DNA from 3 places in the Cellulomonas sp. H30R-01 genome. Region 2 is predicted to be linked to each of the others. Evidence: riboswitches for the same ligand, from Rfam matches in the RefSeq annotation. Region 2 holds a riboswitch; each other region holds the start of a gene.
The links. Region 2 has a riboswitch for S-adenosylmethionine ahead of GXP71_RS09275 (ABC transporter permease). Riboswitches for the same ligand answer to the same signal wherever they lie in the genome.
Positions count from the first base shown of each region.

Region 1: linked by a shared signal. The riboswitch ahead of GXP71_RS13255 (aminotransferase class V-fold PLP-dependent enzyme) and the one ahead of GXP71_RS09275 (ABC transporter permease) in region 2 are both predicted to bind S-adenosylmethionine.
Region 3: linked by a shared signal. The riboswitch ahead of GXP71_RS10405 (LLM class flavin-dependent oxidoreductase) and the one ahead of GXP71_RS09275 (ABC transporter permease) in region 2 are both predicted to bind S-adenosylmethionine.

Region 1 is NZ_CP048210.1:2,954,105-2,964,306, reverse strand. It holds gene GXP71_RS13265 (O-succinylhomoserine sulfhydrylase) at 24-1,268, opposite strand; gene GXP71_RS13260 (rhodanese-like domain-containing protein) at 1,292-1,705, opposite strand; SAM riboswitch class I at 1,712-1,806, opposite strand; SAM riboswitch class IV at 1,927-2,041, shown strand; gene GXP71_RS13255 (aminotransferase class V-fold PLP-dependent enzyme) at 2,083-3,498, shown strand; gene GXP71_RS13250 (pentapeptide repeat-containing protein) at 3,590-4,180, opposite strand; gene GXP71_RS13245 (GNAT family N-acetyltransferase) at 4,217-4,804, shown strand; gene GXP71_RS13240 (bifunctional lysylphosphatidylglycerol flippase/synthetase MprF) at 4,874-6,559, shown strand; gene GXP71_RS13235 (hypothetical protein) at 6,600-7,448, shown strand; gene GXP71_RS13230 (pyridoxal 5'-phosphate synthase) at 7,501-8,148, shown strand; gene GXP71_RS13225 (nuclease-related domain-containing protein) at 8,193-9,113, shown strand; gene GXP71_RS13220 (hypothetical protein) at 9,315-9,590, shown strand; gene GXP71_RS13215 (MaoC/PaaZ C-terminal domain-containing protein) at 9,639-10,202, opposite strand, start outside.
Region 2 is NZ_CP048210.1:2,072,258-2,082,459, reverse strand. It holds gene GXP71_RS09285 (ABC transporter ATP-binding protein) at 1-105, opposite strand, end outside; gene GXP71_RS09280 (ABC transporter permease) at 102-1,094, opposite strand; gene GXP71_RS09275 (ABC transporter permease) at 1,091-2,149, opposite strand; SAM riboswitch class IV at 2,225-2,336, opposite strand; gene GXP71_RS09270 (ABC transporter permease) at 2,994-3,995, shown strand; gene GXP71_RS09265 (ABC transporter permease) at 3,992-4,876, shown strand; gene GXP71_RS09260 (ABC transporter ATP-binding protein) at 4,873-6,675, shown strand; gene GXP71_RS09255 (ABC transporter substrate-binding protein) at 6,745-8,331, shown strand; gene GXP71_RS09250 (NtaA/DmoA family FMN-dependent monooxygenase) at 8,452-9,765, shown strand; gene GXP71_RS09245 (NtaA/DmoA family FMN-dependent monooxygenase) at 9,934-10,202, opposite strand, start outside.
Region 3 is NZ_CP048210.1:2,334,441-2,344,642, forward strand. It holds gene GXP71_RS10395 (DUF1684 domain-containing protein) at 1-803, opposite strand, end outside; gene GXP71_RS10400 (NtaA/DmoA family FMN-dependent monooxygenase) at 819-2,207, opposite strand; gene GXP71_RS10405 (LLM class flavin-dependent oxidoreductase) at 2,217-3,368, opposite strand; SAM riboswitch class IV at 3,640-3,753, opposite strand; gene GXP71_RS10410 (nuclear transport factor 2 family protein) at 3,887-4,267, shown strand; gene GXP71_RS10415 (DUF4175 domain-containing protein) at 4,425-4,580, shown strand; gene GXP71_RS10420 (CsbD family protein) at 4,620-4,811, shown strand; gene GXP71_RS10425 (hypothetical protein) at 4,834-5,286, opposite strand; gene GXP71_RS10430 (hypothetical protein) at 5,342-5,824, opposite strand; gene GXP71_RS10435 (molybdopterin oxidoreductase family protein) at 5,821-8,274, opposite strand; gene GXP71_RS10440 (hypothetical protein) at 8,369-9,019, opposite strand; partial or broken gene GXP71_RS20650 (ATP-dependent DNA ligase) at 9,052-9,339, opposite strand; gene GXP71_RS10445 (NAD(P)-dependent alcohol dehydrogenase) at 9,581-10,202, shown strand, end outside.

The sequences.
Region 1 (10,202 bases), 880 kb from region 2:
CGTCGCCCCGCTCGGAGCCGCGCTCAGCCGGCCGCGACGTCCAGGGCCTGGGTGAGGTCGTCGCGGAGGTCCTCGACGTCCTCGAGCCCGACGGACAGGCGGACGGTCGACTCGGCGATCCCGACGGCGGCGCGGCCCTCGGGTCCGAGCTTGCGGTGCGTCGTCGTGGCGGGGTGCGTGACGATCGACTTGGTGTCGCCGAGGTTGTTCGACAGGTCGATGATCCGCAGCGCGTCGAGGAACGCGAACGTCGTCTTCTTCGCGACGTCGGGCGTCGCGCCCTCGGGGACGCGCAGGTTGAGCGTGACGACCGTGCCGCCGCCGGTCTGCTGCGCGCGCGCGAGGTCGTGCTGCGGGTGCGACGGCAGGAACGGGTAGCGGACGGACGCGATCGCGGGGTGCTGCTCGAGCCAGCCGGAGAGCGTCAGGGCGGACGCGGCCTGGTGGCGCACGCGCAGCGACATCGTCTCGAGGCCCTTGAGCAGCACCCACGCGTTGAACGGGGACAGCGACGGGCCGGTGTTGCGGATGAGGGTCTGGACGGGCCCGCGGACGTACTCGGTCGAGCCGAGGATCGCGCCGCCGAGCACGCGGCCCTGGCCGTCGATGTGCTTGGTCGCGGAGTAGACGACGACGTCGGCGCCGAGGTCGAGCGGCCGGGACAGGACGGGCGTCGCGAAGACGTTGTCGACGACGACGGTCGCACCGGCGGCGTGCGCGAGCCGGGACACGGCGGCGATGTCGACGAGGTCCTGCATGGGGTTGGACGGCGTCTCGAAGAACACGACGTCGGCGGGCGTCGAGAGCGCCTCCTCCCACTGCGACAGGACGTGCCCGTCGACGTAGTCGGTGCGCACGCCCCACTTCGCGAGGATCTCGTCGAAGATCACGACGCTCGACCCGAAGAGCGCGCGGGCGGACACGATGCGCGAGCCCTGCTGCACGAGCGCGGCCAGGGCGGTGAAGACGGCGGACATGCCGGTCGCGGTCGCGTAGGCGGCCTCGGCGCCGTCGAGCAGGCGCAGGCGCTCCTCGAACGTCGACACCGTCGGGTTGGAGTAGCGGGAGTAGAGGAACCGGTCGACGTCGCCCGCGAACGCGGACTCGGCCTGCGCGGCGGAGTCGTACACGTACCCCTGGGTGAGGAAGAGGCCCTCGGACATCTCCTGGAACTCGGACCGCACGAGCCCGCCGCGGACGGCGAGCGTGTCGGGCCGCAGCGTCGAGCGGTCGACGGAGCGGTCGTCCCAGTCGCCGGGACCGGGCACGCGGCCCGGCACGCGGTCGGCGGTCACAGCGTCGTCCACGGCAGACCCTCGGCACGCCACCCGACGTGCCCGCGCTGACCGTCGGGGCCGACGTCGCCCTCGAACCCTCGCAGCACGTTGTAGGCCGGGCCGAACCCGGCGGCGGTCGCGGCTTGCGCGGCGGCGACCGAGCGGACCCCGGAGCGGCACAGGAAGACGACGGGCCGCTCGTCGCCGGGCGTCAGGCCGGCCTCGGCGAGCTCGTCGACGAATCGCGGGTTGAGGCCCTGCGGGGTCGTCCACTCGACGAGCGCGGCACGGCCGCCGATCCCGGTGGCGTCAGGGACGCCGATCAGACGCCACTCGGCGTCGGTGCGCACGTCGACGAGCAGCGCGCGCTCGTCGTTCGTGAGCAGGTCCCACGCCTGCTGCGGGGTCAGGTCACCGGCGTACGGCATCGCGATCCTCCATCGGTCCTGGCGGTAGCACCCTCGCCCGGCGGACCGGGGGGTTGCTGCGGCGTCGTCGAGCCAGATCTCTCGGCCGCTCTGGATGGTTGCGGCGATGCTACGCGCGCCGACGGCCGCCGCGCCAAGGAGTGGACAAGCCGTCCCGCCATCCGAGACGCCGGAGGCCTCCCGTTGACACACCCCGGCGCCCGGCGGAACCCTCGTCGTCAGGTCATGAGCGCCAGCGCGAAGCCCCGGCTCGCTGGCCGGCAACCCTCCTCCGCGGTGGGGTGCCCCGGGTGACGACCAGGCCGACCGCCGACCGGCGGACGGCAAGCGCGGGGCTGGCCGTCGGTGCCGGGTCCCACGGACCCGTGAGGAGCACCATGTCCGTCATCGCCGAGACCACGTCCTGTGCCGAGGTCGGCGCCCCGGTGTCGACCCGCGAGCCCGTCGCTGCGCTCCTCCCCGTCGTCGGTGGCGACACCACCGTCCCGCTCGTCGACGGCACCCAGCGGGTCTACGCCAACCTCGACTACGCCGCGAGCGCCCCCGCGCTCGAGTCCGTCGCCGCGCGCGTCACCGAGGTCCTGCCGCTGTACGCGTCCGTGCACCGCGGCGCGGGGTACCTGTCGCAGGTGTCGACGGCCCTCTACGAGTCGTCCCGGCAGAGCATCGCGCGGTTCGTCGACGCGCGCCCCGACGACGTCGCGATCATCACCCGCAACACGACCGACTCGCTCAACCTGCTCGCGGGTGTCGTCCCCGCCGGTGGCAAGGTCCTCGTCCTCGACGTCGAGCACCACGCCAACCTGCTGCCGTGGGTGCAGTCGTCGCAGCGGCACGGCAACACCACGACGATCCTGCCGATCGCGCGGACGGTCGCCGAGACCCTCGACGCCCTGCGCGCCGAGCTCGCGACCCAGCCGTACGCGCTGCTCACGATCACGGGCGCGTCCAACGTGACCGGCGAGTCCCTGCCGATCGAGGAGGTCGTCGCGCTCGCGCACGCCGAGGGCACGCGCGTGGCGGTCGACGGCGCGCAGCTCGTCCCGCACCGCGGCTTCTCGCTCGCCCGCACCGGCGCCGACTACGTCGCGTTCTCCGGCCACAAGACGTACGCGCCCTTCGGCGCGGGCGCGCTCGTCGGTCGCCGCGACTGGCTCGACACCGGCACGCCCTACCTGGCCGGTGGCGGCGCCGTGCGCGACGTGCGCGCCGACCGGACCGTCTGGCAGCCCGCCCCCGCGCGGCACGAGGCCGGGTCGCCCAACGTCATCGGCGCGATCGCGCTCGCGGAGGCGTGCGACCGGCTCGCCGCCCTGCCCGCCGGCGCGCTGCTCGCGCACGAGGAGGCGCTCCGCGCCCGCCTGGTCGACGGCCTGGGCACGATCGACGGCGTCGAGGTCGCGCGCATCTGGCCCGACTCCGCCGACCCCGTCGGCGTCCTCACGTTCACGGTCCCCGGCCACGACCCGGGCCTCGTCGCCGCCTACCTGTCCGCCGAGCACGGCATCGGCGTCCGCGACGGCCGGTTCTGCGCGCACCCGCTGCTCGCGCACCTCGGCGCGTCCGGCGGCGCGATCCGCGCGTCCGTCGGCGTCGGCACGACGAGCGAGGCCGTCGACCGCCTCGTCGACGCGCTGCGCCGCTACCTCGCCGACGGCCCGACCGCCCGGTACGACGTCGTCGACGCCTGCTGGACCGTCGTCGACGACACCCGCCCGCTCGTGCAGGTGCACGGCCTCGACGCCCTCGCCGCCACCGCGGCCGCCGCCTGCGGTCCGGCCCTCGACGACTGACTCGCCCGCGACGGCTCGGCGCCCGCTCGTCGTCAGGCCGCGTCGGTCGCGCGCGCCGAGGGGGCCCGGCCCGCGGGGGACGGGCGCGTGATCAGCCGACGACGATGCCCAGGTGCTCGGCGACGAGCGGGGCGAGGTCGAGCAGCTGGTCCTGCGTGATGCGCGCGCCGCGCAGCCCGTCGAGGCCGTCGATGCGCTCGAGCCCGACGACTCCGCGCAGGTCGACGTCCTCGAGCCGCGCGCCGGACACGTCGAGACGCCGGACACGGCAGTCGTCGAGGACGACCTTGCGCGCCTTCACCCGGGCCAGGTCGAGCTCGTCGACCATGACGCCGACCAGCCGCACGTCGGTGAGCGTCGCGTCGCGCAGGTTGAGGTAGTCGACCTTGCCCCCGTGCAGCTCGACGCGGGTCCACTCCGACCCGTGCGCCTCGACCGCACCGAGCCGCGCGCCCTCCCACCGGCAGTCGAGCCAGGTCGTCGACACCGCGGACAGCGACCCGGCCCGCACGCGCGTCCAGGCGGTGTCCGACGCGCGCGTGCCGTCCAGGCGCGCACCGTCGAGCGAGCAGTCCGTGAAGGTGCACTCGAGGATCCGGGAGTGGGACCCGTCCTGCCCGTCGAGGTCCTCGCCGACCAGGTCGAGGGCGTCCAGGTCGCCGTCGCGCTCCAAGAAGACCATGGTCGCCACCCTGCCAGACCGTGCGAGGCTTCCGCTGTGCTCCACGACGTCACGCTCGAAGGCCACGGTGCTCGGCTCGTCCCGCTCGACGACACCCACGCGGAGGCGCTCGCCGCTTTCGTCGACGACCGGGTGTGGGCGGGCATGTCGTCCCCGCTGCCCGCCGGGCTCGACGGCTGGCGTGCTGAGGTGGACCGCGCGCGGGCGACGCCCGGGCGGGTCGCGTTCGGCGTGCTGGACGCGGCGACGGGCGAGGTGCGGGGCAGCACGTCGTTCTACGACCTGGACCTCCACGTCCTGCGCGTCGAGATCGGGCACACCTACTACGCGCCGCGCTGGTGGGGGACGTCGAACAACCCGGCCTGCAAGCTGCTGATGCTCACGCACGCGTTCGAGACGTGGGGCATGCAGCGCGTCGCGTTCCGTGCCGACACCCGCAACACGCGCTCGGTCGGCGCGATCCGTCGGCTCGGCGCGGTTCCCGAGGGGGTGCTGCGCAGCCACCGCCTCGCCCCCGACGGCACGCGCGGCGACTCCGCGTACTTCTCGATCCTGCCCGACGAGTGGCCCGCGGTCCGCGCCGGCCTGCTCGCGCGGCTGGCGGGGACGACGCCGGACGTCTGACGCCGCACGACGGACGGATCACCCCGCGCGAGGGGTGCGCCGACGGTCACCCCCGGCAGACTGGGGCGCATGCCGGGCAGCGTGCTCCTCCCGCGAGTCGACCGATCCGCCCTCGACGAGCAGCGGCGTCGTGTCCACGTGCGCGTGCTCGCGTCGCGGGCCGTCTGGGTCCTGGCCGTGGTCGGGCTCGTCTCGAGCCTGCTGCGCGGGGTCTGGCGCGACCTGGCGCTGTTCGACGACATCGTCCCCGACGCCGGCGCGGCGTCGGCCCGCCCGGCGCTCATCACCGTGTCGATCGTCCTGCTGTTCACCGCCCGCGGGCTGCGGCGCGGCCACCGGCTGTCCTGGATCCTCACGCTCGGGCTGCTCGTCGCGTCGGCGGTGCTGCACCTCGTGCGCGGTCCGGACGTGCTCGCCGCGGCCGCCGTCGTCGTCGGCACCGTGTGGCTGGCGACGCAGGGCGCGTGCTTCCCGGTCCTGCCGAACCGGCGGGACGTGCGGCGTGCGGTGCTGCTCGTGGTCTTCGCGGTGGTCTTCGTCGTGGTCACGACGGTCGGGCTCGTCGTGTGGGTGCTGGTACGGGACCCGGGCACGGACGAGATCGAGCGGCTCGCGCGCATCCTCAGCCCGGTCGAGTTCGTGCTCGAGCTCGCGTTCCTGCTGACGCTGCTGTGGACGCTCACGTCGCCGCGACGCCCGCGGCGGCTCAGCGCGGCGGACCACGCCGACGAGCGCGAGCGCGCCCGCGCGATCGTGCAGCGGTGGGGCACGGGCACGCTCGACTACTTCGCGCTGCGCGACGACAAGGACTGGTTCTTCGTCGGGCGCTCGGTGGTCGCGCACTCGGTGCGCGGCGGTGTCGCGCTCGTGTCGCCCGACCCGATCGGGCCGCCCGAGGAGCGCGAGCAGACGTGGGCGGAGTTCCTCGACTACACCGAGGACTACGGCTGGTCCGTCGCCGTGATCGGCGCGGGGCAGGACTGGCTCGGCGTCTACGAGGCCGCGGGTCTGCGCGTCGTCTACCTGGGCGACGAGGCGATCGTCGACTGCACGACGTTCACGACCGCGGGCGGGTCGCACAAGTCGCTGCGGCAGGCCGTCGGACGCGTCGAGCGCGCGGGGTACACGACGACGTTCCACGACCCGGCGGCGATGGAGCCGCACCTGCGCGCGCAGATCGAGGCGATGAGCGATGAGTCGCGTCGCGGCGAGACCGAGCGCGGCTTCTCGATGACCCTGTCGCGACTGTTCGACCCGGCGGACACCGGGCTGCTCATGTCGGTGACGCAGACGCCCGCGGGGCGTGTCGACGCGTTCTGCCAGTGGGTGCCCGCGCCCGCGATCGGCGGCTGGTCCCTCGACGTCATGCGCCGCCGCCTCGACGTCGACGGCCTGCCCAACGGGCTGATCGACACGAACATCGTGCACACCATCGGTGAGCTCAAGGCGCGCGGCCACACCGGCCTGGGGCTCAACTTCGCGGTGCTGCGCGAGGTCCTCGAGAACGAGGAGGGCGGCGGCTCGCGCCTCGACCAGCTCACGCGACCGGTCCTGCAGCGGCTCTCGCAGGGCACGCAGATGGCGACGCTCGGGCAGTTCAACGAGAAGTTCGACCCGGGCTGGGTGCCGCGCTACACGATCCTCGACTCGGTCGAGTACGTCGCGACGCAGGCCGTCGTCATGGCCGGTGCGGAGGGGGTCACCGAGATCCCGGTGATCGGGCGCTTCCTCGGCAACGTGGGACAGCCGACGTGACCGGCGGGCGCGCGTCCGGACCGCGCGCGAGGCGGCGGGCGTGATCGGGTCCCTGCTCGCCGCGATCGCGTCGTCGGTCGGCTACGGCGTCAGCACGATCATGCAGGCGGTCGGCGCTCGCCGGGCGCGCGGGCTCGGCGCCGTCCTGCAGCCGCTCGTCGTCGCGGCGTTCGTCCTCGACGGCCTTGCCTGGCTGCTCTCCCTGGCGGCGCTCGACCACCTGCCGCTGTTCGTCGTGCAGGCCGTGATCGCGGCGTCCCTCGTGGTCGTCGTGCTGCTCGCGCGGGTCGTCCTGCACGCGACGATGCGCCGGCTCGACGTCGCCGCCGTCGTCGCGGTCGTCGCCGCGCTCGTCGTGGTCGCCGCCGCCGGGGGTGAGCAGCCCGCGGTCCACCCGCCCGACGGGTTCGTCGGCCTGACGATCGCCGCCGCAGGCGTCGTCGCGGTCGCCACCCTCGCGGTCTACCGGTCCGGACCTCCCGTGCTGCTCGCCGTCCTGGGCGGCCTCGGCTACTCGATCGCCGCGATCGGGGCGCGCGCCGCGCACGCCGACGGCGACCTGCTCGACACCGTCCTGCAGCCGCTCGCGATCCCGATCGTCGTCGGCGGCGTCGCGGGCGCCCTCGCGTACCTCCGCGCGCTCGAGCGTGGGTCCGTCGGGACGGCCGCCGCGATCGTCTCGGTCATCGAGGTCGTGGTCCCCGGCGTCGTCGGCCTGACGGTCCTCGGCGACTTCGTGCGCGACGGGTGGGCCGTCCCCGCCGCGGCCGCGCTCGCCGTCGCGCTCGCCGGGTGCGTGGCGCTCGCGACGAGCCCCGCCAACGCGGCCGCCGAGTCGGGCGACGCACCAGGCGACGACGCCGTCCGCACGCCTGCGCGGTCCGGGTAGACGCCCGCGCCACCGCGAGCCGGGCCTCGTCGCCCTGTGCTTGGGTGAGCGCATGAACCAAGCGCAGGAGCCCCGCGACGCGACGCTGTCGGGCGACACGACGCTCGTCCTCCCGGAGTTCGACGACCCGCCTCACGAGCCGATGCCCCTGGTGCGCGCGTGGTTCGACGCCGCGCGCGAGCGAGGCCTGCGCGAGCCGTTCGCCGCCACCCTGGCCACGGTCGACGAGCACGGCGACCCGCGGACCCGCACCGTCCTGCTCAAGACCGTCGACGAGCACGGCCTGGTCTTCGGCAGCTCGACGACGAGCCGCAAGGGCCGGCACCTCGCCGCCCGACCGCGCGCCGCCCTCACCGTGTACTGGCGCGAGACGCTCCAGCAGGTCAACGTCACCGGGTCGGTCGAGGTCCTGCCCGACGACGTCGCCGACGCCCTGTTCGCCCGGCGGACGCGCGACGCGCAGGCCGCGACAGCCGCTTCCCGGCAGAGCCGCCCGCTGACCTCGGAGCCCGGCCTGCGCGCCGATGCCGCGCGGCTCGCGGCCGCGGACGGACCCGTCGAGCGGCCGGCCGACTGGGTCGCCTACCGCTTCGTCCCCGACGCCGTCGAGCTCTGGTACGGCAGCCCCGACCGCCTCCACCGCCGCCTCCAGTACGTCCGCACCGGCACGACGTGGGAGTCCACCCGCCTCCAGCCGTGAGGCCGACAGGTCATCCGCCGGCCGGGACGTGCCGATGGAGCCGTGTGAGCACGCAGGCGAGCGGGACCGGCGACAAGACGATGCGGCTGCGCTACGCCGGTGACTGCCGGCTGTGCGGTTGCCGCCTGGACGCGGGCACTGTCGCGGTCTACGAGCGGTCGACGAAGTCCGTCCGCTGCATCGAGTGTCGCGACCACTCGGTCGACGCATCCCCGAACGCCGACGCGACGCCGGTGCTCGACCCGGTCCCAACGGCCGACGCACCACCGGTCGGCGCATCCCCGGCGGCCGACGCGACCGCGGCGGTCGTGGAGATCGGGCGTGCCGGCGCCTCGGCCGCACGCGAGTTCGAGCGGCGTGCCGCCCAGCGGGAGCAGCGCGTGCGTGCGGCGCACCCGCGTCTCGGCGGGCTGATCCTGGCGCTGTCCGACGACCCGCAGAGCACGCGCGCGTGGAGCTCCGGCGCGGCGGGCGAGCGGGTCGTCGCGCGGAGCCTCGACACGTGGGCGAACGAGCGCGTGCGCGTGCTGCACGACCGCCGGATCCCGCGGACGCGCGCGAACATCGACCACATCGCGGTGGCGCCGACGGGCGTGTACGTGATCGACGCCAAGCGGTACAAAGGTCGGCCGGACCTGCGCGTGCAGGGCGGCATCCTCCGTCCGCGCACCGCGACGCTGACCGTCGGCGGCCGGGACTGCACCAAGCTCCTCACCGGCGTGCAGAAGCAGGTCGACCTGGTCCGCACGGCGCTCGCGGAGGTCCAGCCCGACGTGCGGGTGCGGGGTCAGCTGTGCTTCGTCGACGCCGACTGGCCGCTCATCGGCGGGGCGTTCGCGCTCGACGACGTCGACGTCCTCTGGCCCAAGAAGCTCGCCCAGCTGCTCAACCGTGACGGTCCCCTGACCGACGAGCAGATCGACCGCCTGCACCGCGGTCTCGCCGCGGCGTTCCCGGTCGCCTAGCCGCCCGCGACTGCTTCGCCGCCGATCGGCCGCCACTGCTCGTGCGGGGCCTTCGACATCGACGCGACGCTGCGGGTGCTCCACCACCGCGAGGGGTCGGGACATCGACCGCGTCGCCCCTGAGCGACCGGCGTCGGCCGCCCGGGCGACTCACCCGCGAGAGCACTCACAGCCACGGTCCTGGCCGCCGATGGATCAGGCATGAACCGCGAACCGCACCTGAGCCTGCGAGGTGAGCTGTCCCTGCGTCGTGACCGGCACTGGATGGTCGGCTACGCCGCGCTGGTCATGTGCCTGCCGGCGGTGATGGCGCTCGCGCGCGTCCCGTCGGTCACGGGGAAGGGCGCGGTCGTGACGGTCGCGATGACGCTCGCGTTCGTCGGCCTGGTCCGGCTGCGGTGCGCGCGCCGGCTGGAGCGGATCCTCGACGAGTCGACGCCGCTGCGCTCGGACCTCGGCGAGGACGTCGACCACTGACGGACCGGGCGACGCCTCACGGGCCGCCCGGCCGCGCAGCGGACGAGGTCAGAGCGGGACGACCGTGCCCGTGAGGTACGGCTTGCCGGTGCGGGCGTCCCAGCCGGCGAACGTGGTGGAGCGGTCACCGTCGGGTGCGACGCGGACGGTGACCGTCCCGGGCAGCAGCGCGGGCTTCGCGAACTCGACGGACCACGTGAACGCGTCGCCGCGCGACGCGCCGACGTCGGCCAGCGCGCGGGCCGCGGTGTACATGCCGTGCGCGATGGCCCGCGGGAACCCGAGGGCCTTGGCCGAAACCGCGGACAGGTGGATCGGGTTGTGGTCGCCGGACACGGCCGCGTAGCGGCGGCCGGTGTCGGCGGCGAGCCTCCAGCGCCCGGTCGGCTGCGGCGCGACGAAGTCGGACCGCGCCCCCTCGTCGGTCGGTCGGCCCGCGAGCCGCACGCCCTTCGCGAGGTACGTCGAGACACCCCGCCAGACGAGCGCGTCGCCGACGCGGACCTCCGCGACGAGGTCGACGGTCGTGCCGGCCCGGTGCGGCCGCAGCCCTTCGGCCCAGGCGCGGACGTCGAGCGCATCACCGAGTCCGACGGGCGCGTGCTGCGTGAC
Region 2 (10,202 bases):
GTCACCGCGCCGGGTTCGGTAGGAGACCGCGAGGTCGCGGACCGTGAGCAGGCGCTCGGCAGCAGGCACGTCCGCGGCACGCGAAACGGGGGTCGTGGCGGTCATCGGGCCCTCCCGGGGTCGCCGTCGAGCGCGCGGGAGAGGCGTCCCGCGGCGAGCACGGTCGCGACGATGACGAGGCCAGGGAGCGTCGTCAGCCACCACGAGGTGCGCAGGAAGTCGCGTCCGCCCGCGACGAGCGCCCCCCACTCGGGTGCGGGCGGCGGTTCGCCGTAGCCGAGGAACGACAGGGACGAGACCGCGAGGACCGCACCGCCCAGCTCGAGGGCGGCCAGCACGACGACGGGTCCGACGGAGTTGGGCAGGACGTGCCCGAACAGCACGGTCCACCAGCGGCTGCCGCCCGCCTGCGACGCCTCGACGAAGCCGGAGGTCCGCACGCGCAGCACCTCGGACCGCATGATGCGCGAGACCGCCGCGACGTTCGCGATGCCGACGGCGATCGCGACGTTGACCGAACCGAAGCCGAGCACCGTGATGAGCGCGAGGGACAGCAGCAGCGCCGGGATGGACAGGAGGACGTCGACGACCCGCATCGCGACGTCGTCGACGAGACCGCCGACGAACCCCGCGGCCAGCCCGACCAGCGCGCCCACGACGAGCCCGACGAGCACCGCGACGAGAGCCGCCCGCAGGGTCAGCGGCGTGCCGTGCACGACCCGCGTGTACAGGTCGCGACCGAGCTGGTCGGTGCCGAACCAGTGCGCGGCCGACGGCGGCTGCAGCTTGTCCGCGGGCACCCCGACGAGCGGGTCGCCCGGCGCGAGGAGCGACGGCGCGAACGCCGCCACGACCACCGCCACGGACCACAGCAGCGCGAGCACGAGCCCGGGCCGGCGGACCAGGTCCTCGAGCCGGGAGCGCCACGGGTTGCGGTGCGTGAGCTCGTCGTCGTGCTCGCGGACGGCGTCGGCGAACCGGTCGGCGGCCGTCGCGGTGAAGTCGTCGGCGCGCGTGCCCGGGTCGAGCGCGGTGGGGACGAACCCGTCGGGGCGCGACGGGCTCGAGCCCGTGAGGCTGTCGATCGTGCTCACCGCGCACCTCCGGCGGGGACGGCGTGGGCGTGCTCCGCCGGCGCGGTGCTCGGCGGTCGCGTGGCGTGCTCGTCGGCGGCCGGCCGGCCCGCGTCGTCGGGCTCGGCTGTGACGCCCGCCGCACGCCCACCCGTGACGATGCGCGGGTCGAGCAGCGGGTAGACGACGTCGACGAGCAGGTTGGTGAGCACGTAGACCGTCGCGGCGACGAGGACGACGCCCTGGACGACGGGGATGTCCTGCGCGGCCACCGACGTCGCCGTGAGGCGCCCGAGCCCGGCACGGGAGAACACGGTCTCGGTGACGACGGCCCCGGACAGCAGCCCGCCGACGACGAGGCCGGTCGCGGTGAGCGCGGGCAGGGCCGCGTTGCGCAGCGCGTGCCGCAGGTGCACGCGCACCCGGCCCGCACCCTTGGCGAGTGCGGTGTCGACGTACGGCTCGCGCAGGGTGTGCAGCAGGCTGCGTGACAGCAGCTGCGCGATGATCGCGGACGTCGGGAGCGCGAGCGTGACCGCCGGGAGCACGATCGACGCGAACCCCTGGTTGCCGAGCGCGGGGAAGATCGGCAGCTGGAACGAGAACCACTGCACGAGCGTCAGGCCGAACCAGAACGACGGGATCGCGACGCCGAGCGGCGGCAGCGACAGCAGGAACCCCGCGAGCGCGCGGTGGCGGGTCGCGGTCGCGACGACCGCGAGCGTCCCGCCGCCGACGACCGCGAGCAGCAGCGCGGCCCCCGCGATCGCGGCGGTGGGCGGGATCGCCTGGGCGAGGAGCGTCGTGACCGGCTGCTTGCTCACGACGGACGTGCCGAGGTCGCCGCGCACCGCGTCGAGCAGCTGCGTCAGGTACTGCACGGGCAGCGGCTGGTCGAGCCCGTACTCGGCGCGCAGCGCGTCGAGCTGCTCGGGGGTCACGTCGGTCGAGTCGCCGCCGTACATGATCGACACGGGGTCGCCGGGGAGCGCGTAGAGCACGACGAAGGACACGGTGTACGCCGCCCACAGCACGAGCACGGCGAGGCCGAGCCGGCGGGCGAGGTACCGCGTCACGGCGTCACCGCCGGGGCGTGCGGTGCGGGCGTCATGGGGTGCTCCTTCGGTGCGCGGGACGGTGCGCGCGTCGGTCGTCCGTGCTTGCACGACGGGGGTGCCGTGCCGGGTCATCACCTGGAGCACCCCGCCACGTCCGGAGGGTTGCTGCCCGACCAGCCAGGGCTTGTCGTCGGGTCTCGTGACCGGCGGGAAACGTAGGAAGGGGTCGCACCGGGGTCAATGGTCGATCCCGCGCGTCTCACGATCCGGACGTTCGGCCGGGAGCAGTGGTTCGCCCTCGGGGCGTGTTCATGCGGGACTCCGGCCGCGGCGGCCCGACGGCCAGGCGCACACGCACCGGTGCTCGAGGAACGCGATCCCGCATCGCGAGACGCGTGGCAGGACCCGTTGACCCGTCCGGGACCGCCACCTACGTTCGCGGCTCGCGTCGCCGTCAGGCTCGGCTGGCGACGCGGCACCCCGCGGTGCACCCGAGCACCTGCCCCCGGCGTCGCCCGCCTGGGGGCACCCGCCGCCCACGGAGGCGACCCACCATGACGACGTCCAGCCGCTGGACCACCGCGCCGACGCCGGCACCGCGCGTCTGTCGCGCCTGTCGCCGCTGACGGCACCCGCCGCTGACGGCACCCGCCGGTGACGGCACCCGCCGCTGACGGCACCCGCCGCCAGGCGACCTGCGACGCGACGTCGTGCCCCGCTCTCCACCCGCCGACGCCCGCCGTCGTCCCACGCACCCGCCGAGACGGCGAGGCGCGTCCCCGCTCGTCCCCGCACACGACCGCCGCGCGCCCGCGCGCGCGTCGTCCACCGCCCACCGCCCGCCGCCCCAGGAGCCGCCGCCATGGCCGCCGTCGACCTCGCCGCACCACCGGGTCCCTCCGTGACCCCCACCGTGCTCACCCGCGTCCGCGCGCTGCGCCCACCCGTGAGCCCGCGCTACCTCGCGGGCCGCGTCGCCACCGGTCTCGTCGCCGTGTGGGGTGCCGCGACGCTCGTCTTCTTCGCGCTCTACTCGACGGGCAACCCCGCGCTGCTGCTCGTCCCGCCGGACGCACCCCCGGACGAGGTCGAGCGACTGACCGCGCTCATGGGGTTCGACCGCCCGGTGCCCGTGCAGTACGTGTCGTTCCTCGGGCAGGTCGTGCGCGGCGACTTCCCCGACTCGATCCGGTACGGCTCCGACCCCGTCGCGATCGCCCTCGGCCGGCTCCCCGCGAGCATCGAGCTGGGGCTCGTCGGGCTGACCATCGGGGTCGTCGTCGGCGGCGTCATCGGCTTCGTGTCCGCGACCTCGCGCTCGGCATGGCTGCGCCGCGTGCCGCTGAGCGTCGCGGTCGCGCTCGACGGCATCCCGACGTTCTTCTTCGGCATCCTCGCGACACTCGTGCTCGCCGTCTGGCTCGGCTGGCTGCCGGCGACCGGGGCGACCGGCCCCGCCGCGATCGTGCTGCCGGGGCTCACGCTCGGCGTCGCGTTCGTGCCGGCCGTGGCGCGCGTCTTCCGGACCGCGCTCGTCGACGTGCTCCAGGCCGACCACGTCCGGACCGCCCGGGCCAAGGGCCTGTCGCGCGGCCGGCTCGTGCGCCGGCACGTCGTCGGCAACTCGCTCGGCACGACTCTCAACGTCGTCGGCATCCAGGCCGGCGTGCTGCTCGGCGGCGCCGTGGTCACCGAGTCGATCTTCGGCTGGCCCGGGATCGGCCAGCTCTCCGTCAACGCGGTGCAGAACCGCGACTACCCGCTCGTCATCGTGTGCGTCCTGGTCATCGCCGTCGGGTTCGTCCTCGTGAACCTGCTCGTCGACGTCCTGGCCGCCGTCGTCGAACCGAGGCTCCGCTCATGACCGCCGTCGCCACCGTCCTCGTCGAGGAGCAGGCCACCCACGACACCCGCCGCGCGTCCCGCACGCTCGGGGCGTCCGGCTGGGTCGGTGCCGCCCTGCTCGGGCTCGTCGTCGCCGTGACTCTCGCCGCGCCGCTGCTCGTCACCGACCCGCTCGCGCAGGACTTCACCGCGATCCTGCAGCCGCCGTCGGCCGCGCACCCCTTCGGCACTGACGAGCTCGGCCGCGACCTGCTGGCCCGGACGGTGTTCGGCGGTCGGACCGCGCTCGCCGTCACAGCCGTCGCGACGCTCGTCGCCGCGGTGCTCGGGCTCGGTCTCGCCGTCGGCGGGGCGCTGTTCGGCGGCGCGGTCGACGCGGTCGCGTCACGCCTCGCGGACGTGCAGCTCGCGGTGCCGACCATCGTGCTCGCGATCGTCATCCTGTCGTTCGTCGGCAACGCGTTCGTCCCCCTCGTCACCGTGCTGGTCCTCGGGGCGTGGGTGCTGACCTTCCGCGTCATCCGCGGTCACGCCCGGGCCGTCGTCCGGCAGCCGTTCGTCGAGGCCGCGCGCGTCGCCGGCGCCGGTCGCGGTGCCGTCGCGTGGCGGCACCTGCTGCCGAGCGTCCTGCCGCTGTTCTTCGTCGCCGTCACCCTCAGCGCGTCCGCCGTCCTGCTGCTCGAGTCGAGCCTCGGCTTCCTCGGCCTCGGGGTGCAGCCGCCCGAGGCCGACTGGGGCCAGATGGTCGCCGCCGGCCAGGCGCGCCTCGCGACCGCCCCGTGGCTCTCGCTGTTCCCCGGCGTCGCGCTGATCGTCACCATCGTCGCCCTCCAGCTGCTCGGCGACGCCCTCGCGGAGCGCACCGGGACCGGGCGCGCCGGACAAGGAGTCGCCCGATGAGCCTCGACCTCGCACCCGCCGTCACCACCGCGCCCGTCGCCGTCGGCGACCCCGTGCTCGCGGTGCGCGACCTCGTCGTCGGCCTCCCCGCCGACCGTCGCCACCGGCCGGACGACGTGCCGCTGGTCCGCGGCGTCGACCTCGCCGTGCACGCCGGCCAGAGCGTCGGGCTCGTGGGGGAGTCGGGGTCCGGCAAGACGCTCACCGCGCTCGCCGTCGCCGGGCTGCTGCCCTGGGGCGTCGACGTGCTGCGCGGCACCGTCGACGTGAGCGGACGCGACGTGCTCGCGCTGCCCCCGCGTGACGCCCGCGCCCACCTGAGCGACCAGGTCGGCGTGGTGTTCCAGAACCCCACACCGTCGCTCAACCCGCGGCTGCGCATCCGCGCCCAGCTCGCCGAGGCGCTGCCCGCCGGTACGCCGCGCCACGAGCGGCGCGCGCGGGTCGCCGAGCTCCTCCGGCTCGTCGGGATCGACGACGTCGACAAGACGCTCGCCGCGTTCCCGCACGAGCTGTCGGGCGGGCTCAACCAGCGCGTCGTGATCGCGACGGCGCTCGCCCGGTCGCCCCGTCTGCTCGTCGCCGACGAGCCGACGACCGCGCTCGACGTGTCCGTGCAGGCGCAGGTGCTCGACCTCGTCGACGACCTGCGCGAGCGGCTCGGGCTCGGCGTGCTCCTGGTGAGCCACGACATCGGCGTCGTCGCCGACCGCACCGAGCACGTGCACGTGATGTCCGACGGGGTGGTCGTCGAGTCCGGGCCGACCGCGCGCGTGCTCGCCGACCCGCAGCACGCGTACACGCAGCGGCTGCTCGCGGCGGTGCCGAGCCGGCTCACGCGGCCGGCGGTCCCGACGTCGCCCGCGCGGGCCGCGGCCGGCCCGGCACAGGGCGCGGTCCGCACCGGCCGGACGACGACGACCACGCTCGCCGAGGTGTCGACCGTCGTCGCGCGCGCCGACGCCGGTGCACCCGAGCGGCCGATCCTCGAGGTGCGCGACCTGCGCCGCTCGTTCGTCGTCCGCGGCCCGGCCGGCCGCACCCGGCACGCCGCGCTCGACGGCGTCGACCTCACGGTGGCCCCCGGCCAGGCGCTCGGGATCGTCGGCGAGTCGGGCTCGGGCAAGACGACGCTCGCGCGCATCGTCACCGGTCTGGAGACCGCCGACGGCGGCACGGTCGTGTTCGACGGCACCGACCCGCGCAGCAGCACCCGGGAGGGTCGCCGCCGCTGGCGCCGGGACGTGCAGTACGTGTTCCAGGACCCCTACGCGTCGCTCGACCCGCGCCTCACCGTCGCGCAGACGCTGCGCGAGCCGCTCGAGCTGCACCGCCTCGGCCTCGACCGTGCCGCGGTGGCGGCCCGCGTCGACGAGCTGCTCGACGAGGTCGAGCTCCCCCGTGCGTTCCGCGACCGGCGGCCCGCGGAGCTCTCGGGCGGTCAGCGCCAGCGCGTCGGGATCGCCCGGGCGCTCGCGGGCGGGCCGCGGCTCGTCGTCGCCGACGAGCCGGTCTCGGCTCTCGACCTGTCCGTGCAGGCCCGCATCCTCACGCTCCTCGCGCGGCTGCGCGCCGAGCACGGGCTCACGTACCTGTTCATCTCGCACGACCTGGGCGTCGTGCGGTTCCTCTGCGACGACGTCGTCGTGCTGCGGCACGGCCGGATCGTCGAGCAGGGCCGCACGCGGGACGTCCTCGCGGACCCGCAGCACCCCTACACCCGCGCACTCGTCGACGCGGTGCCCGGTCGCCGGGCACCGCACCTCGCCGGCGCAGCACCGGCGACGCACCCCGTCTGACGCGTCCCGGCAGGACCCACCCCGCCCCCGGGGCGCCGCCACGGCGTCCCCCGCACCGGAAGCAGGACCATGTCCCGACCCACCCCGCACCGGCGACGGCCCGTCGCCGCCGTGCTCTCCGCCCTCGTCTCCGCCGCGCTCGTCGTGACGCTCGGCGCGTGCGCCGGCAGCAGCGCGAGCGGCGACGCCGCGTCCGAGCCCGCCGGACCCGTGCCCACCGCGGGCGAGGAGCTGCGACTCGTGCTCTCCCGCCAGCTCACGAGCGTCAACCCGCACAAGGGCGGCTCGCCCGACAGCCAGGGGGCCGTCGTCGGCTCCGTGTACGAGGCGCTCACGCGCATCACGCCCGACTCCGAGGTCGCGCCGTCGCTCGCGACGGAGTGGGAGCAGGTCTCCGACCTCGAGTGGAGGTTCACGATCCGCACCGACGCCGTCTTCTCCGACGGCACGCCGCTCACGGCCGAGACGATCGTGTGGAACTTCCAGCAGCTCCTCGACCCCGAGTACAAGGGCACCACCGGGGCGCCGCTGCGCAAGTTCGTCGCGTCCGTCGAGTCGCCCGACCCGACGACGATCCTCTTCCACCTGAGCGCGCCTGCGCTCGACCTGCCCGGTCGCCTGTGGAACGCCTACATCGTCGACCCGACGTTCGCGCAGTCGCACAACATCGACACCGAGTCGCTCGGCAGCGGTCCGTACCAGATCGACACCCTCGACCTCGAGAACGGCGCGACGCTGTCGCCCAACCCGCACTGGGCGGGCGACGAGCCGGACTTCGCGAAGGTCCGGTACACCGTGCTCGCGTCGGAGGCGCAGCGGGTCGCCGCGATCCAGGCGGGCGAGGCGGACATCGTCCTCAACGTCGAACCGCTCAGCCTCGACCAGTTCGCCGACTCGTCGGTCTACGAGACGACGCTCGGCGTCGGCCCGCAGCCGCTGGTGCTCGCGGTCAACGAGGAGAAGGCGGGCACCCCGCTCGCCGACGAGCGCGTCCGGCAGGCCCTCAACTACGCGACCGACAAGGAGACGATCATCGAGGGTCTCTTCAAGGGCGCCGTCGAGCCGCTGCCGGGGACGGTGCTCTTCGAGCCGTACCAGGAGGAGGCGCCGGGCGTCGAGGCGTACCCGTACGACCCCGACAAGGCGAAGGAGCTGCTCGCCGAGGCGGGCTACGCGGACGGCTTCACGCTCGAGGTCGACGTCCCGTCCGGCACCTACGTCTCCGCCGACCTCGCGTCGCAGGCCATCGCGGCGCAGTGGAAGGAGGTCGGCGTCGACCTGACGATCACGCAGACGCCGTTCCCGACGTGGCTCGACCGGCAGTACGGCGACGCGCAGAAGGGCGCGGACCTCGTCTACATCATGTGGGGCGGGCAGTACCGCGGCGGGTTCCAGCTGTTCGACCCGTTCACGAGCGACCACATCCAGAGCGACGTCGTGGCGCCCGAGTTCGACGACCTCGTCCGGCGCGCGCAGGCGGCGACCGACCTCGACGAGCAGCGCGACCTCGTCGTCAAGGCCGCCGAGCTCTACCGCGAGCAGGCGCACACGATCTTCCTCTACCCCTCGCCGTTCACCGCCGTCGTGTCGCGCGCGGTGACGTGGGAGCTGCGGCCGTCGCGCTACCTCTACGCGCAGGAGGTCGGCCGCGCCTGACGGCGCCGCTGCGGGCCGGGTGCACGGCCGACCCGCGCGGCGTCCTGCGGCGGCGACGCGGTGACCGCTCCCGCGTCGCCGTCGCCCCCGATCTGCCCATCACGACGAGAGGACGACCTCATGACCCAGCGACAGCTCTTCCTCGGCGGCTACGTCCTGTTCCCCGGCGGCCACTTCGCCGGCGCGTGGCGCCACCCGTACTCGACGCGCGACTGGCTCGGTCGCGACTTCCTGCACGACACCGCCCGCACCCTCGAGGCCGCGAAGTTCGACCTCGCGTTCATCCCGGAGACCGTGAGCTTCCGCGCCGGGTTCGCGCGGCACGGGCTCAGCAACGCGATCAAGCACGACCCGGCGCAGGTCGCGGCGCAGCTCGCCGCGGTCACCACGAACCTCGGGCTGGGCGTCACGCTCTCGACGAGCTTCAACCCGCCGTACAACCTCGCGCGGACCCTGGCGAGCCTCGACCACCTGTCCGGCGGTCGCGTCGCGTGGAACGTCATCCAGTCGAACGGGCCGGCGAACTACGCGAACTTCCCCGACGTCGAGCAGCTCGACCGCAACGCCCTCTACGACCGTGGCGACGAGGTCGTCGAGGCGGTGCAGGCGCTGTGGCGGTCGTGGGGTGAGGGCGCGCTCGTGGTCGACCAGGAGACCGGCGTGTTCGCGAACCCGGACCTGATCACGGCCCCCGACTACAAGGGCACGCACGTCGCGGTCCGCGGACCGCTCAACCTGCCGCCGACGCCGCAGGGCGGTCCGGTGATCATCCAGGCCGGTGACTCGCCGCGCGGGCGCGAGTTCGGCGCGCGCTGGGGCGAGGTGATCTTCGCGATCGAGCGCACGCAGGCCGACCTGCAGGCCAAGAAGGACGACCTGCGCGCCAAGGCCCGCGCCGCCGGTCGTGACCCCGAGAAGATCCGGCTCTTCGCGGCCGTGCAGACGATCGTGGGCGAGAGCACCGAGATCGCCCGCGCGCGACGCGACCACCTGCGCACGCTCGTCACGCCCGAGGCGGGCATCGAGTTCTTCAGCCAGTTCTCCCGTCTCGACCTCGGTGACGTCGACGCCGACGAGCCGCTGCGCAAGGTGCTCGACGAGCGGGCCACCGACGGGCAGGCGGAAGGGCGGGCGGTCGTGGCGCTGCTCGAGCTGCTCGGCCCGCGCGCCGCGAACGCGACGATCGGCGAGGCCGCGGTCGAGTTCTCGACGAGCGAGCTCACGCCCCAGCTCGTCGGCACGGGTGCGGAGATCGCCGAGCAGCTCGCCGAGCTGTTCGGGTCCGGCGCCGCGGACGGCTTCCTCATCACCCCGACGCACGTGCCGGGCTCGTTCGACGAGTTCGGCCGCGCGGTCGTTCCGCACCTGCAGCGCCTCGGCGTCTACAAGACCGAGTACGCGGGCACGACGCTGCGGCGGAACCTGGGCCTCTGACCGGCTCGCGCAGACGACCGGGAGGGACGGCCCGGGCGACGCGAGGGGGCGGGACCCGCGTGGTCCCGCCCCCTCGTCGTGCCGTGGGTGAGCGGGCGCCGCAGCGGGGACGCCACGACGGGGTGGGACCTGGTGAGGTCCCACCCCGTCGGTCGCGCTGCGGGAGCGTCAGCGCGTCGTGTCCGCCGTCAGGCGGTGCGTCAGCGGCGCGCGCAGACCGAGGTGCTCGCGCAGCGTCGTCCCCTCGTACGTGGTCCGGTAGGCACCGCGCTCCTGCAGCGCCGGCACCAGGAGCTCCACGACGTCGTCCAGCCCGCTCGGCACGAGCCAGGGCGTGATGTTGAAGCCGTCCGACGCGCCGTTCCGCACCCAGCGGGCCAGCTCGTCGGCGACGGTCTGCGGCGAGCCGACGAACCCGCGCTCGCGCTCCTGCGCGA
Region 3 (10,202 bases), 260 kb from region 2:
GGCGACGGGCACGTGCCGAACTCCGTGAACGCGTACGGCAGGTTGAGCGTGCGGTTGAGGTCGAGCCGGATCGTCGCGGAACCCTCGGCCGGGCGCGCGGTGTGCAGCACGCGCCACCCGGCGACGTCGTCGGCCTCGTCGGAGAAGAGCAGCGCGACGCCCTCCTTGCCGGGGGCACCGACGAGCCGCAGCGTCCGTGCGACGCCGCCGCGCTCGACGTCGACCTCGCCGACCAGGGTCGCGTCGTGCACGAGGCCGGCCTGGGCGGCCCCGACGACGACCCGCTGCGGGGCGTCGTACCAGCGCACGGGCGCGTCGAGCACCCAAGACTCGTCGTAGGCGAACGTCGGCACCCCGGTGAACCGGGCGCGGGTCGCGGCCTGCGGGTCACGCAGCCGCAGCGCGTAGCGCCCGGTCCGCCTGACCAGCTCGACCACGACCTCGACCTCGTCGGGCGCGGCCAGCGGGTCACGGCCGGCCGGCAGGAAGCGCGCGACGACCGTCGAGCCGTCCTCGACGACCTCCCACGACCGCTCGCCGCGCAGGGTCGTGCCCGCGTCGGCCGGGTCGACCAGCCCGTCGTCGTCGACCGCGAGGACGTGCGCGCCCTCGTCGTCGGCCCACCACAGGCCGGGCACGCCCGGCAGCGTGCGGCGCTGCGCGCGCAGCCAGAGCAGCGCGACGGGCGTGAGCCAGCCGTGCGGGGTCGCGAGCGTGCGCTCGCGCTCGGTGTGCCAGGCGGCCCACTCGTCACGGGCGGCGGCGGTCCCGGTGTCGGCCGGGCGGATCGCGGTGTCGGTCATCGTGGGGGGGCTCCTTCAGCCGACGGGCTGCTGGTCGAGGTGGGCGGTGCGGGTGCGGCCGGGGGCGGGCCGGTCGAGACCGAGGTGGTCGCGCAGCGTCGGGCCGCTGTACTCGGTGCGGAACGAGCCGCGCTCCTGCAGCAGGGGCACGACGCGGTCGAGCACGTCGTCGAGCCCGTGCGGCGTCAGGTGGGGCACGAGGATGAAGCCGTCGCTCGCGTCCTCCTGGACGGCCCGGTCGATCGCGTCGGCGACCTGCGTGGGCGTCCCGACGAACCCGCCGCGCGTCGTGACGGCGATGACGAGGTCGCGGATCGAGAGCCCGTCGGCCTCGGCGCGGGCGCGCCACTGCGCGACGACGGGACGCGGGTCCTTGACGTGCCGGACGCGCCCGCGCGTGATGTCGGCGTTGTCGACGTCGGGCTCGACGTCCGGCAGCGGTCCCTCGGGGTCGTACGACGTGAGGTCGACGCCCCACACCTGCTCGAGGAACGCGATCGCGCCCGGTCCCGAGACCTGCTGGCGCCGGATCACCCGGGCCCGCTCCTGGGCGTCGGCGAGCGTGTCGCCGAGCACGACGGTCGTCGCGGGCAGGATCTTGAGGGACTCCTCGGTGCGCCCGAGCGCGGCGAGCCGGCCCTTGACGTCCCGGTAGAACGCCTGACCGTCCTCGAACGTCGAGTGCATCGAGAAGACGACGTCGGCGGTCGCCGCCGCGAAGTCGCGGCCGTCGGCCGAGTCGCCCGCCTGGAACAGCACCGGGTGGCCCTGCGGACCGCGCGGCGTCGGGAACGTGCCGCGCACCTGGAAGTGCGTCCCGACGTGCTCGACCTCGCGCACGGCCCCGTCGCGCAGGAACGCGCCGGCGGCCCGGTCGCCGAGCACGGCGTCGTCGTCCCACGAGTCCCACAGCGCGCGGGCGACCGCGACGAGCTCGGCGGCCCGCTCGTACCGCTCGGCGTAGGGCAGGAACCCGCCGCGGCGGAAGTTCGCGCCGGTGAACGCGTCCGACGACGTCACGAGGTTCCATGCGGCACGGCCGCCGGACAGGACGTCGAGCGTCGCGAACTGCCGGGCGATCTCCCACGGCTCGTTGAAGGTCGTGTTGATCGTGCCGACCAGGCCGAGCCGGTCGGTGACCGCGGCCAGCGCGGCGAGCACGGGCAGCGTGTCCGGGCGGCCGACGACGTCCAGGTCGAAGATCTCCCCCTTGTGCTCGCGCAGGCGCAGGCCCTCGGCGAGGAAGAAGAAGTCGAGGCGGGCGTCCTCGGCCTTGCGGGCGAGGTGCTCGAACGACGCGAAGTCGATCTGGCTGCCGGAGTCGGGCTCGGTCCACACCGTGGTGCTGTTGACACCCGGGAAGTGCGCGCCGAGGTGGATCTGCTTGCGGGGGCGGTTCGTCATTTCGGCGGCTCAGGCGATCGCGGTCGCGTAGCGGCTGACGGGGCGCGCCAGGCCGAGCGTGTCGCGGAACGTCGTGCCCGGGTAGGACTCACGGAACACGCCCGCTGCGCGCAGCAGCGGCACGACCTCGTCGGCGATGCCGTCGACGTCGGTGTGCAGCGCGGCGGGCCGCAGCGTGAAGCCGTCGACCGCGCCGGTCGTCGTCCAGTCCTCGATCGTCGCGGCGAGGTCCGCCGCGGTCCCGACGTGCGCGGCACCCTCGTGCGTGCGCCGACCGGGGGCCGTCAGCGCGTCGAGCAGCGCGAGCCGCTCGCGGGCGGCGTGCTCGGTCCCGCCGAGGACCACGAACAGGTCGGCCACCACGCGGAGCTCGTCGGGGTCGCGCCCGACGGCGGCCGCAGCGGCCCGGATCTCGGCGCGCTGGCGCGCGGCGTCGCCGCGGTCGGCGGGGCGGATGCGCACGACGTCGGCGCGGTGCGCGGCGAGCGCGAACGACGACGAGGACCCGACGCGCACGACGACGGGCGGCTGGCCCTGCGGCGAGCGCGGCGTGATCGACGAGCCGCGCACGGCGAACCGCACGCCGTCGTGGTCGATGCGGTGGATCTTCTCGCGGTCGACGAACCGGCCGGTCGGGACGTCGCGGATCTCGGCGTCGTCCTCCCAGCTGTCCCAGAGCTTGCGCACGACGTCGACGGCCTCGTCGGCCTCGGCGACCGCGTCGGCCTCGTCCTGCGCGGGCTTGCGGCCGAACGCGGCGGCGACCTCGTCGGTCGTGGACCAGCCGACCTGCCAGGCGGCGCGACCGCGGCTCACGTGGTCGATCGTCTGGATCGCCTTGGCGACGTGGAACGGCTCGGTGTGCGTGGTGTCGACGGTCGCGACGAGCCCGATCCCGGAGCTGCGCGGGGCGAGCCGGGCGGAGACGAGCGCGGCGTCGAGCCGGCCGCGCAGCGTCGTGTTGCGGCTGGTGTGCAGCGCGAACGCGTCGTCGAACAGGACGTAGTCGAGCGTGGCGCGCTGCGCGGTCGCGACGAGCTGGCCGAGGCGCTCGGGGTCGAACAGGCGGTGCGGCTCGGAGCCGGTCGCGCGCCACGCCTCGGGGTGCGCGCCGGCGTCGGAGAGGTCGAGGCCGAGGTGGGTGCTGGGGGTCACGGTCATGGTGCGGGTCCGTCTCTGGGGTGCACGGCGGTTGCGGGCGCGCCGAGGGCGCGTCCGTGCCGGGACGTGGCGGTGGGGTGGGACGAGGGAGCCCGCGTCGGCGGGCGGCGGGGTCGGGGCGCTGCGGCCCCCGACCGTCGGTGCGGCGGTAGCGCGGGTGTCAGCGCGTGCGACAGGAGCGCAGGGGGCGACAGCGACACGTCAGGACGGCTGCGCGTCCGGGGGCTCGCCCGCTCATCGCTCTCTCCTCACGGCAGGCCGTGGGCCTGCGTCCGCGCCGTTGCCGTGCGCGGTGCGCTCACGGCCTGGTCGTCACCCGGGGCACCCCGCCGCGCGGGAGGGTTGCCGTCCAGCGAGCCGGGGCTTGGTGCTGGAGCTCATGACCCCGAGGTCGCGTGACCCCGGTGACGAGCACACTAGAAATCCCGACCTGATAGGTCAAGTATCGTCGGGCCCGGTTCTCACATGCCGGACAACGGTGTCCACGATCCGCACCCCGCGGTGCCACACTGCCCGGCATGTCCGCACCCGAGCCGCACGCCTTCGCCGCCGCCTGGGTGGCCGCCTGGAACGCGCACGACGTCGAGGCCGTGCTGGACCACTTCGCGGACGACGTCGTGTTCACGTCGCCCGTCGCCGCCCGGCTCCTGCCCGCGACGCAGGGGGTCGTGCACGGCAAGGACGCCCTGCGGGCCTACTGGACGGAAGGCCTCCGGCAGGTCCCTGACCTGCGGTTCTCCGTCGAGCGCGTGCACGCGGGAGTCGACGTGCTCGTCCTCGGCTACCGCAACCAGTCGGGCGGCGTGGTCGACGAGGTCCTGCGCTTCGTCGACGGGCTCGTGGTCGAGGGGCACGGCACCTACCTCGTCGAGCCGCCCGCCCCGCAGGCGGGCGGCTGACGTCCGGACATCTCACCCCGCGTACCACCGTTCGCACGGGCCCGCCCGACGTGCGGCGCGCCCCTGGTCGCACGACCATGAAGGAGTTGCGACTGGAGAACGCGGTCGTGGACGTCCGGCGGCCAACCCCGGCCACCGGGTCGAGAGAGGCAGTCAGATGGCTCTGTGGCTCATCCTCATCATCGCCGGCGTGGTGATGATCGTCCTCGGCGTCGCCGTCGAGGCCGCGAAGGTCCTGCTGTGGATCGGCATCATCCTGCTCGTCGTCAGCCTCATCGGCTGGCTCGTCGGCAGAGGCCGTCGCGCCGTCTGACACCCCCGCCCACGACCGCCCGCACGAGAGGAGAGACCCATGGGTCTGGACGACAAGATCGAGCACGCCGCCGAAGAGGCGAAGGGCAAGGTCAAGGAGGGCACCGGCCGCGCGACCGGCGACGAGCGCCTCGAGGCCGAGGGCCAGGCGGACCAGACGTCCGCGAACGTCAAGCAGGCTGGCGACAAGGCGAAGGACGCCGTCGACGACGTCAAGGACGCCTTCAAGTAGACCGCTGCACCGGCTCGGCCGGTCAGCTCCGACGGGGACGGTCCGTGCGGGCCGTCCCCGTCGTCGTCCCCGCCGGTCCCCCGGGCGTCTCCGCCCGCGCCGCGCGCATCCGCAGCCCGGCGACGCACTCGACCACGCCGACGGCGGCGAACGCCCACTGCACGGGCGACGTCCAGCCGACGAGCGGCAGCTGCACCGCGACCCACCCGGTCAGCGCCGCGCCGCCCACCGCCGCGACGACGGGCGCGTCCGCCGTCCGTCGCAGCGCGGTCACGAGCACGAGCGTCTGCGGGACACCGACGAGGACCGCGAGCGCGACGGCCGGCACGACCGGCCCGGTGAGGGGCAGCACCTGCTCGAGGTCGTCGACGAGCGGCGCGAACGCGCCCGACAGGAAGCCCTGCACCCCCGCGACGACCCCGACGAGGGTGAACGCGGAGAGGCCCACGACCCACCGGCGCGCTGCACGTCCCATGGTCCGACGCTGCCACCGCCGCCACCGCTGCGGACCGGACCTCCGTCCCGGGCCGTCAGGACACGAGGATCTGCGTCGCCGACTCCTTGAGCATCGCGTCCGCCCAGCGCGCCTGCCGGATCGTCTCCGAACGGCAGCGCTGCGACAGGTCGACGAGGTCCCGCGCGCGCACGCCCTGCGCCGCCTGGCCGATGAGCTCCCAGTCGGAGGCGACGCCGTGCGCGAGGACGTACACGGTCCGCAGGTCCGACAGCAGCGCGAGCTCGGGCGCGCGGGCACGCCCCAGCGCCTCGGACAGCCGTTCGCGGACGCGCCGCGTGACGCCGGGGTCGCGCACCGGGTCCGGGTCGAGGTCCTCGCCCTGGTCGTGCGCGGCCTCGGCGACCTGCCGCACGTGGTCCGCCGACCACGCGGCGAGGTCCCGCGCCAGGAGGTGCACGTCGTGGACGACCGCGTGCCGCTCCGACAGGTGCAGCAGCGCCTCCGCGAGCTCGGTCTCGGAGCGGTGCACCTCGCGCAGCGCGAGCCCCAGCTTCACGTCGCCACCTCCTCGTGGACCTCCGCGCGCGTCCCGCCGGCGGTCGGCCGCACGCCGACGCGCACCGGGGCGGACGCGCCCGTCGTCGGGGCGGGCGCAGGTGTGCCCGCGCCGTCGGCGACGCGCTCGACCTGGCACACGGCGGTCTTGAACAGCGGCTGCTTGGAGACCGCGTCCCACTCGGTCGGCGTGAGCTCGTTCGCCGCGCGACCGGCACCGCCGGGCTCGTGGCCGGGCTCGTGGCCGGGCTCGGTGTCCCAGTAGCCGTAGTGGAACGGGACGAACACGACGCCGCGCCGGACCTCGCTCACGCGCGCCGCACCCTCGACCGACCCGCGCGCCGTGCGGACCCGCACGCGGTCGCCCTCGGCGATGTCGCGCGCCTGGGCGTCCTCCGCCGAGAGCTCGATCCAGACGTCCGGGGCTGCGTCCCGCAGCTGGGGCACCCGGCCGGTCTTGGTCCGGGTGTGGAAGTGGTAGATCGTCCGGCCCGTGACGAGCTGCAGCGGCAGGTCATCGGACGGCAGGTGGTGCGGCGGCACGTACGGCACGGCGCGCAGCAGAGCCCGCCCCTCGGGGTTGAGGGCCTGGTACTGGTCGGCCTCGAACGGCGCGCCGGTCACGAGGTCGCGGCCGTACGTCTCGGCGTAGCCCGGCGCCGCCGGGAAGCGGCCGTCGCCGTAGAGCCGCTCGGTCCCGCGCGGGTGCTCGTCGGTGCAGGGCCACTGGACGCCCCCGCCGCGTAGCTGCGCGTACGTGAGCGCCGAGTAGTCGCACGGCCGACCGCGCGAGCACTCCTTCCACGCCTCGAAGGCCTCCTCGGGCGTCGACCACGGGACCAGGGGTCCGCCGTCCTTGTCGCGCAGGTCCATGCGCCGCGCGAAGTCGAGGACGATGTCGAGGTCGGGCCGCGCCTCCCCCGGCGGGTCGACCGCCTTCTCGGACAGGTGCACGGTCCGGTCGACGTTCGTGAACGTGCCGGTCTTCTCGCCCCACGTCGCCGCGGGCAGCACCACGTCCGCGACCTGCGCGGTCTCCGACAGGAACACGTCCTGCACGACGAGGAACGTGCGGTCCTGCGTGAGGACCGACCGCACGCGCTCGAGCTCGGGCAGCGAGACCAGCGGGTTCGTCGCCTGCACCCAGAGCATGCGCATCGAGCCGTCCTCGAGGTAGCGCAGCATCTTCATGACGTGCGTGGGCGGCGACCAGTGCGGGATGACGTCCTGGTCGACGTTCCACACGCGGGCCAGGTCCGCGACGTGCTGCGGGTTCGACCAGTTGCGGAACCCCGCCATGTCGCCGTCCGCGCCGCACTCGCGCGTGTTCTCCGCGGTCGGCTGCCCGTTCATCTGGAGCAGCCCGCGTCCGGGCTCGCCGAGCATGCCGCGCAGCAGGTGCAGGTTGTTGACCTGCACCGCCGCCGCGGTCGCCTGGTGCGACTGGTAGAAGCCCTGCAGGACCGTCGACATCAGCCGGTCGGCGGTGCCGACGAGCTCTGCTGCGGCACGCAGGTCGTCCTCCGGCACGTCGCAGATGCGCGCGACCTTCTCGGGCGGGTACTCCGCGACCGTCGCGGCCAGGTCGTCGTACCCGACCGTGTGCGCGGCGACGTAGTCCTCGTCGACCCAGCCGCGCGCGACGACCTCGTGCAGCAGCCCGTTCATGAGCGCGACGTTCGTGCCGGGCCGCGGTGCCAGGTGCACGGTCGCGGCGCGCGCGACGGCCGTGCGGCGCGGGTCGACGCACAGCAGGCGCGGCGGGTCGTCGCCCGCGAGCCGGTCGAGCACGCGCATCCACAGCACGGGCTGCGTCTCGGCCATGTTGTGCCCGAACAGCGCGATGGCGTCCGCGTGGTCGACGTCCGAGTACGACCCGGGCTGCCCGTCGGCACCGAACGACTCCTTGAGCGCCTCCGCGGCGGTCGCCGTGCACAGCCGGGTGTTCCCGTCGACGTGGTTCGTGCCGATCCCCGCGTGCGCGACCAGCGCCAGCGTGTAGTACTCCTCGAGGAACAGCTGCCCCGACGTGTAGAACCCGATCGCCGACGCGCCCTGCTCGTCGAGCAGGGCCTTGGTGCGGGCCACGACGAGGCCCATCGCCTCGTCCCACGACGCCTCCTGCAGGCGTCCGTCGCGCCGCACCAGCGGACGGGTCAGCCGGTCCGGTGACGCGTTCGCCTGCCACGCGAACAGGTCCTTGGGGCCGAGCCGGCCGTGGTTCACGCGGTCCTGCGCGCGGCCGCGCACCCCGACGATCCGCCCGCCCGCGACGGCGATGTCCATCGCGTCGCCGTTCGAGTGCAGCAACGACGCCGCGGGCACCCACCGGTCGACGTCGTCGGTCGTGCTCCCGGGCTCCAGGAACGTGTCCACCCGGGTCGGCCACCGTGTCCCGCGCGCGTACGGGGTCCTCGTCCCCCACGGCTCGGCGATCCGGTCGACGTGCATCGCACCTCCAGGCAGGGCTGCGACGGGCCCGCTGCCGGACCGTCGTCCAGTCAACGCCGACCGCCTGGCCGTCGCCACCGCAGCGGCGCGCTGGTCAGGCCAGACGCGGCAGGACCTGGTCGTCGTCGAGCACCGTCCGGAACGGGTCGCCGCGCTCCTCGACCCGGTCGAGCACCGTGCGGACCGTGAACGCGTCGGGCCGCAGCCACGGCGCGTCGAGCTCGTCCCACGTGATCGGCGCCGACACGGGCGCACCGGCTGACGCGCGCGGGCTGTACGGCGCGACGAGCGTCTTGTTGATCGCGTTCTGCGTGTAGTCGAGGCGCGCCTGCCCGCCCCGCTCGCGCACCTCCCACCGCCAGCTCACGAGGTCGCGGACGACCGCCCCGACGGTCTTCGACAGCCGCTCGACCCACGCACGCGTCTCGGCGAAGTCCGGGCCCACCGCGACCGGGATCCACACCTGGATGCCGCGCCGCCCCGTCAGCTTGGGCGCCGCCCGCACGTCGAGGTGCGCGAGCGCGTCCCGGTGCAGTCGCGCGAGGAGCAGCACCTCGTCCCACGTCGTCGACGTGCCCGGGTCGATGTCGATCAGCGCGTACGTCGGCAGGTGCGGTTCGTCCGTGCGGGACGTCCACGCGTGCCACTCGAGCGCGCCGAAGTTCGCCGCCCACACGAGCGCCGCAGGCTCGTCGGCGACCAGGTACGTCGTCGTCTCCCCCTCGTCCGCGTCGGGGTTGTCCACCGCGGCAGCCAGTCCGGCGCGTGGTCCGGCACCTGCTTGTGCCAGAACCCGGGGCGGTGCGCACCCTCCGGGTAGCGGTGCAGGTTGAGCGCCCGCCCTCGCAGGTACGGCAGGACGACCGGCGCGATCCGCGCGGTGTACGCGAGCAGCTCGCGCTTCGTGACCGGCGGCTCGTCGTCGCGCGCCGGGAACAGCACCTTGTCGAGGTTCGTCACGCGCAGGCGGCGGCCGTGCACCTCCCACGTGCCGCCCGTGCCCAGGTCCGCGAGCGCGTCGAGCTCGTCCTGCGTCGGGCCGGGCGCCGCCTCCGCGCGTGCCATCGCCGTCCACCTCGTGCTGCGTGCCGTCGGCCGTCCTGCTCACGGCTCGAGCCCAGCGTCCCCGAGGTCCGCTCCGGCCGCCCGCCGGACGCGCCGCCGCGCCTCGCCGACGAGCCACCCAGCCGTCGACCCGCGGGGGGAGCGCGCTGCCCCGCGTCCCGGTCGCGCACCGGGGCTGCCGAGCGCCGGGAGGCAGCCGCTACGGTGACACCGCCCGCCGCTGCCCGTCCCGGAGGACGCGATGAAGGCCGTGGAGTACACGGAGTACGGCTCGCCCGACGTGCTGCGCGTCGTCGACGTCGACCGCCCCGAGCCGGGGCCCGACGAGGTGCTGGTCGCCGTCCGGGCCGTCTCGGTCAACGGCTCCGACTGGGAAGGGCTGACCGGGAGGCCGGCCTACGCGCGGCTCGGCGGGCTGCGCCGGCCGCGTCGGCGCGTGCTCGGCTCGGATGTCGCCGGGACCGTCGTCGCGGTCGGTGCCGACGTCACGACGTTCGCGCCCGGCGACGACGTGTACGCCGACCTCCTCGACCGGCTCGGCTGCTTCGCCGAGCACGTGTGCGCACCCGCCCGGTCCTTCGCCCCGCTGCCCGACGGGATGTCGTTCGTCGAGGCGTCGGCCGTGCCGCAGGCCGGGGTCATCGCGCTGCGCGGCATCGTCGACCGCGGCCGCGTGCGCGCCGGGCAGCGCGTGCTGGTCAACGGCGCGGGCGGCGGCGCGGGCGCGTACGCGGTGCAGCTCGCGGTCCTCGCGGGCGCCGAGGTCACGGCCGTCGACACCGCGCACAAGGCCGACCACCTGCGGTCGCTCGGGGCCGTGCGCGTCCTCGACCACCGCGTCGACGACTGGACCCGGACCGGTC